2 regions of the Candidatus Villigracilis proximus genome follow, and region 1 is predicted to be linked to the other one. Evidence: riboswitches for the same ligand, from Rfam matches in the RefSeq annotation. Region 1 holds a riboswitch; the other holds the start of a gene.
What was found. A riboswitch is a leader RNA that binds a small molecule or an ion and turns the genes downstream of it on or off. The one in region 1 is predicted to bind cyclic di-GMP.

Region 1 (4,425 bases):
TGTTAGTACCAATGAAGACACAGTCAAGGCCATTACTTTGGCTGGTACCGATGCGGACGGCGACACATTGACTTATGTGATCGTGACCGATCCTGCACATGGAACATTAACTGGAACCGGTGCGAATCGGACTTACACTCCCGCCGCGAACTACAACGGTGCAGATAGTTTCACCTTCAAGGTCAACGACGGAACCGTGGACAGTACTCCCGCCACTGTCAGCATCACCGTGACCGCCGTCAATGATGTGCCGGTCGCGAGCCCAGGCCGAAGAGCCGGCGGGGGGCGGGGGGGGGGGGGGGCGGGCGGCCCGGGCGGGAGGGCGGGGGGGGGGGGGCCCGCCGCCCAACGGGGCGGGCCCCGGGCACGGCGGGGCCGGGGGGGGGGGGCCGCGGGGCACCGGGCCGCCGCGGGGGGGGGGGGGGGGGGGGGCGGGGGGCAGGCGCGGCCGCGGGGCAGGGGCGCGGCGCGGGCGGGGGGGGGCGCGAGCAGGGCGGCCGGAGGGGGGGGCAGTCTGTTAGCACCAATGAAGATACAGCCAAGGCAATTACTCTGGCTGGCACCGATGCGGACGGCGACACATTGACCTATGTGATCGTGACCAACCCTGCACATGGAACATTAACTGGAACCGGCGCGAATCGGACTTACACTCCCGCCGTAAACTACAACGGTGCAGATAGTTTCACCTTCAAGGTCAACGACGGAACTGTGGACAGTGCTCCTGCCACTGTTAGTATCACCGTGACCGCCGTCAATGATGTGCCGGTTGCCAACGACCAGTCTGTCAGCACAACGAGGAACACACCCAAAGCTATTACACTGACTGGCTCAGACATAGACGGCAATTCCTTAACTTATATTATTGTGGCAACTCCGTCACATGGCACTCTTAGCGGCACTGGCGCAAGCCGAACCTACACACCGAACACGAATTACACAGGCACGGACAGCTTTACCTTCAAGGTCAACGATGGAACGGTGGACAGCACTGTTGCAACAGTGAGTATCAATATCACATTCGCAAATGTTGCCCCGGTCGCGAGCCCGCAGTCTGTTAGCACCAATGAAGATACAGCCAAGGCCATTACTCTGGCTGGTACCGATGCGGACGGCGACACATTGACCTATGTGATCGTGACCAATCCAGCACATGGAACATTAACTGGAACCGGCGCGAATCGGACTTACACTCCCGCCGCGAACTACAACGGTGCAGATAGTTTCACCTTCAAGGTCAATGACGGAACCGTGGACAGTGCTCCTGCCACGGTCAACATTACCGTGACCGCCGTCAACAATCCACCAACAGATATCTCTATATCAAAGAGTAATTTCAACGAAAATCAAGCTGTAGGTACGTTGGTTGGAACATTCTCCACTACAGATTCTGACATGAGTGACACCTTCACTTATGAATTCTGCGGGGTACTGATGATGCTTCTTTCACAATCAACGGTGATAGCTTGAAGACTGCTGTGCTTTTTGATTACGAAACTAAAAATACTTACAGCATCTGTGTCCGCAGTACAGACGCCGCCACACTTAGCGTTACCAGAACGTTTGTGATTACTGTCAATAATCTTCTGGACACGCAAACCTTTATGGATGTGCCTCAAGGTTTCTGGGCAGCTCGTTATATTCAAGCGATCTATGAAGCTGGAATCACGAGCGGTTGTACAACCAACCCATTAAACTATTGCCCTGATGCTTCTGTCACCCGGGCGCAGATGGCGATCTTCATCGAAAAGGGAATGCGCGGTTCCGGATTTACTCCTCCTGCCGCAACTGGCACAGTCTTTACAGATGTTCCACAAGGGTACTGGGCAGCCGCCTGGATCGAACAACTGGCAGCCGATGGCATCACTGGTGGATGTGGAGCAGGCGTTTACTGCCCGGATGCGGAAGTAACACGTGCGCAGATGGCCGTCTTCCTGCTAAAGGCCAAGCATGGGTCAGCTTACACTCCGCCGGCCTCCAGTGGCACAGTCTTTACAGATGTTCCACAAAGTCATTGGGCAGTCGCCTGGGTCGAAGAGTTGGCGGCTGAAGGGATTACCAGTGGTTGTGCAGCAGGACTATATTGCCCCGAGAGTTCCGTGACACGTGCCCAGATGGCGGTATTCCTTCAAAAAGTTTTCAATCTACCTCTGCCGTAGTCATCCGGCAATAAGATAATTTTCATAAAACACCCCTACAGTTAAAAACTGTAGGGGTGTTTTATTTTGGCAGATTTGATTTTCAGATTTCCAAAGATGAGCGATTCTTTTTGAGCAGTGACTGGAGCATATTTTTGTTTGCTTGTTTTTTTACTGTATACAAAATTGTAACGTTGAATTTCATAATTGTTAGGTTAATTAAGAGGAAATATCTGTATAATGATTTTGTAATAAGAAATTGATAAAGGCAAACCCAGTGAAAACTGGGGACGCAAAGCCAACGGGTCTACCGCCACAGCAAATGTGGTCATGATTGCCAGGCCGCCAGAACTTTATATATGGTTATTCCTTGGCGGACCTGAATGAATCCAGGTTCGCTTTTTTTGTTATTTTTGAACTTTACAAAGTTTGTATCGATAAGGGCAAACCCGGCGAAAGCCGGGGACGCAAAGCCAACGGGTCTACCGCCACTGATGTGGCCATGATTGCCAGGCCTCCGAAAACGAATCAGCGCGAGTTTTTGCGTTCCGGGTGCCCTTGTCAGGAGAGAAACAATGGTACCCAAATATTTTTCTAACTCCATCTGCCTTGCCATCATTTTGACACTTTGTCTGACTGCAGTTCCTGCGCCTGTTTTTGCTGCATCAAGCCGCATTGAATCTGTTGCCGTAAAAGAGCACGTCATTAAATTTTATCTTGACCCTGCTCTTGTGCCTGATGTGAACTTTGCAAAAGCAGTTCTTGGTGAATATGTGCATGATATGAATGTTATTCTGGCAAAGAACACATCCCGTCGCCTGATATTTAACCCTGAAACAGGTATTATTCTCACGAATACACAGCCTCACTCAAATCAAGCAACCCCTCCTTTGCCTGTGGAAGATTTTGAGATCTGGGTACATGCGATTCGCACGGACTATTCAATCTCTTACGGTGGATACGCCGGTATTGACGATGGCGGCGCCGGAGTTCTTGCAGGTTTAAAATGGACAAAACTCTATGACCCCAATTCACTTTCTGCGGATGAGGTGGTCGATTATTGGACACAGATCAACAATATGCTCCATGAGTTGGCGCATGTATTCGGAGCGGGGTATGGAGAATACTATAAACTTACCACCATTCAAGATGCAACCGGAGTTGCTCCTCTGCTTAATATAAACATCCTTAACCAAAACGATGCATTCTGGAGCGACAAACCCGATTTCATGACCGATCCGTTATTGAAGAACGCGGCACAAGCCATGATCGCCGGGCAACCGGCCAATCGCGCAAATCTGCTCGATTATGTTGAATATTCAAAATTGACAGCGAAGATCATTAGCAGTGATTATCGTAACGGATCTCCCACAATAGACCTTTCACAAATTAACATTAAGGTAGTTTCCACTGATGGACAGCCTCTGAATGAAGCCAAAGTTGATGTGTGGAGCGTTTTTGGTGGTTCTCCATACTCTACACAATTAATGGTGGATGATCTTACAAACGAAAATGGAGAGATTGGCTTTAGTTGGGGTGGTTTGAGCAATCCGCATAATAGTTATGATTTTTTACGCCTGATCAAAGTATATAAAGAAGGTTATGTTGCTTCAGCCAGATATTTTTCCATATTTGACGCGGATATTGAGAAACTGGTCAACGGGAATGACTTTTTGACCATCACAATTCAGTTAGGCGTAGTTGATGCAAACCCGCCATCTACATCTACTTTTGAGGATGTGGACGTGAATGCCTTCGCATCGTCGTCCATTGAACAGTTATATAATGCCGAGATCACTGGCGGCTGTTCACTTTCGCCTTTGCTCTATTGTCCAAACGATATCGTCACTCGCGGACAAATGGCGGTTTTTCTTGAGCGCAGTATGAAAGGCTCCGGTTTTTCTCCTTCTGTTGGTATGCTTAGCTTCAATGATACAGCTGATCATTGGGCACGTTATTGGATCGAAGTTCTTGCGGTTGATGGAGTGACAAGCGGCTGTGGAAATGGAAATTATTGCCCTGATAGCCCGGTGACTCGTGCTCAAATGGCGGTATTTTTATTGCGTGCCAAACATGGTGCTGATTATGCCCCATCTGCTCCTTCCGGTCTTTTGTTTCAGGATGTACCCTCCGATTATTGGGCCGCGGCTTGGGTTGAGCAATTCAGCACGGATGGAATTACAAGCGGCTGCGGCAATGGAAATTATTGTCCTGACGAGCCTGTAACACGTGCGCAAATGGCCGTCTTTCTAACCAGAGCCTTTGATCTTATTCCCTAGAAAATTTT
Region 2 (4,425 bases), on a different contig from region 1:
GCTTGTCGAAGGGCGGGGAGGTTTAGTCATAGCGGAGATTATACCCCGCAGGAGTTCGATGACAATAAACCGCGTCCCAGTTTTCAGTTAAGAGCGAAGCGGGGTTTACATCCCCCCAAAAAATTAGTTGGGCGGCATGGCGGTGGTCTCAAAACGAATCTCGCCCATTTCAAGGGTGGTGGCAGTGGTGACTTGAATGGAAAAATCACGGCCTATTAATTCATCTGCAACAATGAGGATCTGCTCACCGGAAGGGACACGGCGCAATTCAAAGTTTCCATTTGCATCAGTTTGCGTTTTAAGTTCAGTGCCGAGAATAAATATTTCGCCGATAAATGGTTGACCGTCTTCATCTACGACGCGGCCTTGCACAACGGCGGTGCCTGTCAGAGTGGCGAGCGTGCGATTTTCTTTTAATAAAAGCGCTACACCAAAGAGAGAGACGACGATAAATGTTAGCAACAAGATCACGCGGAATTTTTTGCGGCCTGCATCAGGTGCGGGGGTGTTTTCAGGCATGCCATCTTTAAATTGATCAAGCTCGGGGGATTCGTCGAATTGCATGGCTGCTCCTTTTAGGGTGTTTCAAAAACAGAGAAGTCGCCGATACAGGCAGAGGTACCAAACCAGGAACGAAGTCCTGTTCCACCTGTGGTGTAGGTGCTGTCTTGGGCTGAGAGGACTTCCTTCCCATCCATTACTACTGTGTAGGTGTCACCTGAGACGTTAATTTCAAAATCATGCGGGGTGTTATATACATTTTCTCCGATTGGAGTAACTGCAATGGGGGTTGAAATTTCACGACCATTGATCCATTGACGAATGAGAAGTGCCCCGTTTGGGTATTTAGATGATTTCCAGCCTGGATCATATTGAAAGACATACCCATCCAGCCCATTACTGTCAACAGTCGAACGGAAAAACACACCATATCCATTACCGCTTGAGATGCTAACATCATCCATCTTAATGACATAATCTGATTCAGGCAATTTCATGGAACATTTATTCATGGCCTGCAACCCGCTGCCAAAACACATCTGACCATCGTTCAAAGACACCGTATTATTCAAGGGTTGCCACGCGCTTAGATCGCCGTCAAAAGAATCCTGACAGTACATCTTCTGTTCATTGCAAGACTCTCCACCGCCTATACCGCTTGCCACTGTGCAATAAAGATCAGACAGGGAAACGCCGCCAAGGCTTAATGCGAGAATCAAACCGACAACAATCAATGCGAGTAAGAGTCCATATTCAACAAGACCCTGTCCATTTTGGATATTAATCCGCGAAATTTTTTCATGTTTTTCTCCCAATTTTCAATTGATCGTCTGGCATGGGAAATATCCCTGTATTATCAGCCGGCGATCACGATTTTTCCTGACGGGCCTGCGCGCGTACTTTTACACGCTTAAGCCCTTCCCCTGCACTCTCGGGCGGATTTTGTTTATGATCTTCCTTGCTGTAAAGATACGCCAGATCTTCCAAAAATGCACCCAAAGGATCAAGCGGCATCTGCAAGGCGGAAGGTTTCCCGTATAAGATCGAAGAGACAACCGCTTCGCCGGCGTAAGGAATCACAACGCCCAATTCCCTTTTCAATGCGCCTTCAATTCCGGCGCGCGGTAACCCTTTCCCCTTAAAAGGCCAATTCAAGATCAAGGTTGTCCGGTCGGGCGGATAGTGAAGCTGCCCAAAAGTTTCCAGGGCATTCGCGGCGCAGCGGACAGATGCCGTTTCAGGCGAGAGCATGAGCAGTATTTGGTCAGCCATATCCAGACCTGCCAGCGTGGTTTCTGAAAAATCATGGGGCAGATCCAGAATAATATAATGATAATGGGCGCGGAGCAATCCGATGGCAGACTGGACATGGTCGGCTGTAATGACTTCCGCTTCCTGCGGACGGCGCGGAGATGCAAGGACATGCACACCTGAATCGTGATGAAGCAAAACAGAGTTAATCAGATCCATGTCCATTTCTTTTGCGGGAGAGCGCCCCAGATCGGCCCAGGAATTACGAAGGGGAAGATCAAGGAGCAGCGCACTCTGTCCATTCATAAACGCCAGGTCCACCAGCACTGTAGGCGTGCCCCAAATTTGTGATAATGATGCGGCCAGATTTGACGAAAGCATGGACACCCCAATTCCCCCGCGCAATGAAAATACCGCAATCACCTTCCCCGATACTTCTTCATTTGTTTGAACAGATTCCCGCTCTGAAAACCGCCTTAACAACACCTTGACCCTGGCGCGCAATTCCTGCGACTCAAATGGCTTTGCTAAAAAATCATCCGCGCCAGAGTCAAAAGCCTTGATCTTATCTTCAACACCACTGAGCGCGGTCAAAATAATGATCGGAATTTTCGCGGTGGACGGAATTTGACGCAGACGCTCACAAAGAGTGTATCCATCCATGTCCGGCATCATGACGTCCAGAATCGCCAATGCCGGAGGCTTGGATTTGATCACCTCCAGGGCCTCAATGCCGTTTCGAGCCGTTATGATTTCATAACCATCTTTTAGAAGAATAGAACCCACCATCTTCAAATTTAATTCAGTATCATCTACAATGAGAATTCGCTCAGACATAAGGTCTCCTTTTGCCTGCGTAGAGTATAGCATGGGGAAGAATTCAAAGTGTAAAAAACATATTACAGTTTATTTACAGATAAATGACAAAAGCAAACAGGGATGACGCGCGTTCGGTCATCCCTGTGAAAAGATTTGCTCTTCGGCAGCCTGGCAATCATGATCACGAAAAATAATTTTGTGATTGTAGACCCATGACTTTGTGCCATCAGGTTTCCCTGATTTTACCTTTCGGAAGTCGGTCAATCCTGACCAGAAACTTATACTGGTTTTAGATTCCTGACTTTGCGTCGCCGTCTTTTGGCGGTTTTGCTTTTATCGGCAGTCTGGCGGTCGTGACTCAGTTCAGCGTTAGACCCATGACTTTGCGTCGCCGGGTTTTCCCGGTTTTGCTCTTTCTCGGAGCAACTTTATTATTGCACGAGAAAATGTTTTTTTCAATCACTCAGATGTTCTAATAAAAAAATCTCCGCCAGTTGACGGAGATTTTTTTATTATTGTTGTACAACTTCCCTGAAGGTAGCTTCCACGGTCATGCCCCACTTCAAACGCGGATCGTTTTCCGCCACCGCAATGCGGACTGTATAAAGAATGTCACCGCCTTGTTGGGTGTAGGCCTGGCTGATCTCTGTGACCGTGCCGCTGAGAGCCAAATCAGAAAGAGCATCAGGGATGAGCGTAACAGTTTGTCCTTTACTGATTTTTACCACTTCGAGTTCAGTTACATCTGTGGTTTCAACAACCCAGGTATTAAAATTGGCAATGCTAATCACACGCGTTTCAGCTGTCACCTGCTCACCCACTTTCACATTGACATCCGCCACAGTGCCGCCAAACGGTGCAGTTATGATGTAATTGGAAAGCGTATCTTTTGCAGCATCAAGATTTGCTTTTGCCAATGAGAGCTGATCTGAATTCGGGCCGTCAAGGCTGATCTCATATTGATATTTCGCTTCGGCTTCAAGACCAAGTGCGGCATCATAATCCGCGCGTACTTCATCACGTTTGCGAATAGTGGCTTCCAGATCGCGGATGGCTTGATTCAGATCGTCCTGTGCCTGTTCAAGATCATCCTCGGCATTCTTGCGTTTGGAGTTATCGACATCAAGGTCTTTATATTTATCGAAGTCTTCCTGCGCATCGGCCACATCTTGTTGACGATCTTCTATTGTCGCCTTGTCATCTTCGATGCTGTCTTCGATGCTGTCAACATTCAAATCTTCCCATTTATTTTCGGCCTTGCCGCGCGCAATTTGCGCATCCATATAAGCCTGCCAGAGTTTGGCGCGGTCACTGCTTTCATTGCGGAGGAGGACATCATAGGCATTTTGGGCGACGACAACCTGCGCTTCAGCCCCGCCCGCATTTGCGAGGCGGACGAGGACATCCCCTTCGCTGACGGTATCTCCGGCGCTCACCAGAACTTCCTCAACGACACCGCGTGCCTGAAAAAATAGGTTCGCACCCTGAATCGGTTCGAGGCGGCCTTCCGCGACAACATCACTGGACGAGACAATTTCCGCTGGGGCGGGTGTGGCCTCAGGTTGATTTCCACACGCGGCGAGCGCGAGTGAAAGGATGGTTAGTATTGCGATCATAGTTAGTGTTTGTTTTTTCATTTTATACCTTCTTGTCATTTCATTGTTTATGTGATTATTTTCTACTCTATACACAAACCCTAAAGGTCTGCCTTGCTTGGTAAAATCCCGAATAACAAAAGACCTTTAGGTTTTTTACCAAAACAAATATTTTTATTCGTAAGCCAATACTTCACGAATGGTCAAACGCGCGGCATTACGGGCCGGCAAAATGGAACCCAACACCGAAAGAACCAGC

Region 2: it holds a riboswitch for cyclic di-GMP, as region 1 does, so the genes downstream of both, IPL71_RS22715 (CpaE/TadZ family protein) here and IPL71_RS13360 (S-layer homology domain-containing protein) in region 1, are expected to answer to the same signal.

What each region holds. Positions count from the first base shown of each region.
Region 1 is NZ_JADJUO010000011.1:22,740-27,164, forward strand. Features, by position in the region: gene IPL71_RS13345 (Ig-like domain-containing protein) at 1-586, shown strand, start outside; gene IPL71_RS13350 (Ig-like domain-containing protein) at 553-1,470, shown strand; gene IPL71_RS13355 (S-layer homology domain-containing protein) at 1,467-2,159, shown strand; cyclic di-GMP riboswitch class I at 2,396-2,488, shown strand; cyclic di-GMP riboswitch class I at 2,571-2,660, shown strand; gene IPL71_RS13360 (S-layer homology domain-containing protein) at 2,714-4,417, shown strand.
Region 2 is NZ_JADJUO010000028.1:31,963-36,387, reverse strand. Features, by position in the region: partial or broken gene ruvB (Holliday junction branch migration DNA helicase RuvB) at 1-30, opposite strand, end outside; gene IPL71_RS22725 (carboxypeptidase-like regulatory domain-containing protein) at 124-564, opposite strand; gene IPL71_RS22720 (3-keto-alpha-glucoside-1,2-lyase-like domain-containing protein) at 576-1,316, opposite strand; gene IPL71_RS22715 (CpaE/TadZ family protein) at 1,369-2,589, opposite strand; cyclic di-GMP riboswitch class I at 2,731-2,828, opposite strand; cyclic di-GMP riboswitch class I at 2,907-2,993, opposite strand; gene IPL71_RS22710 (HlyD family secretion protein) at 3,084-4,208, opposite strand; gene IPL71_RS22705 (ABC transporter permease) at 4,341-4,425, opposite strand, start outside.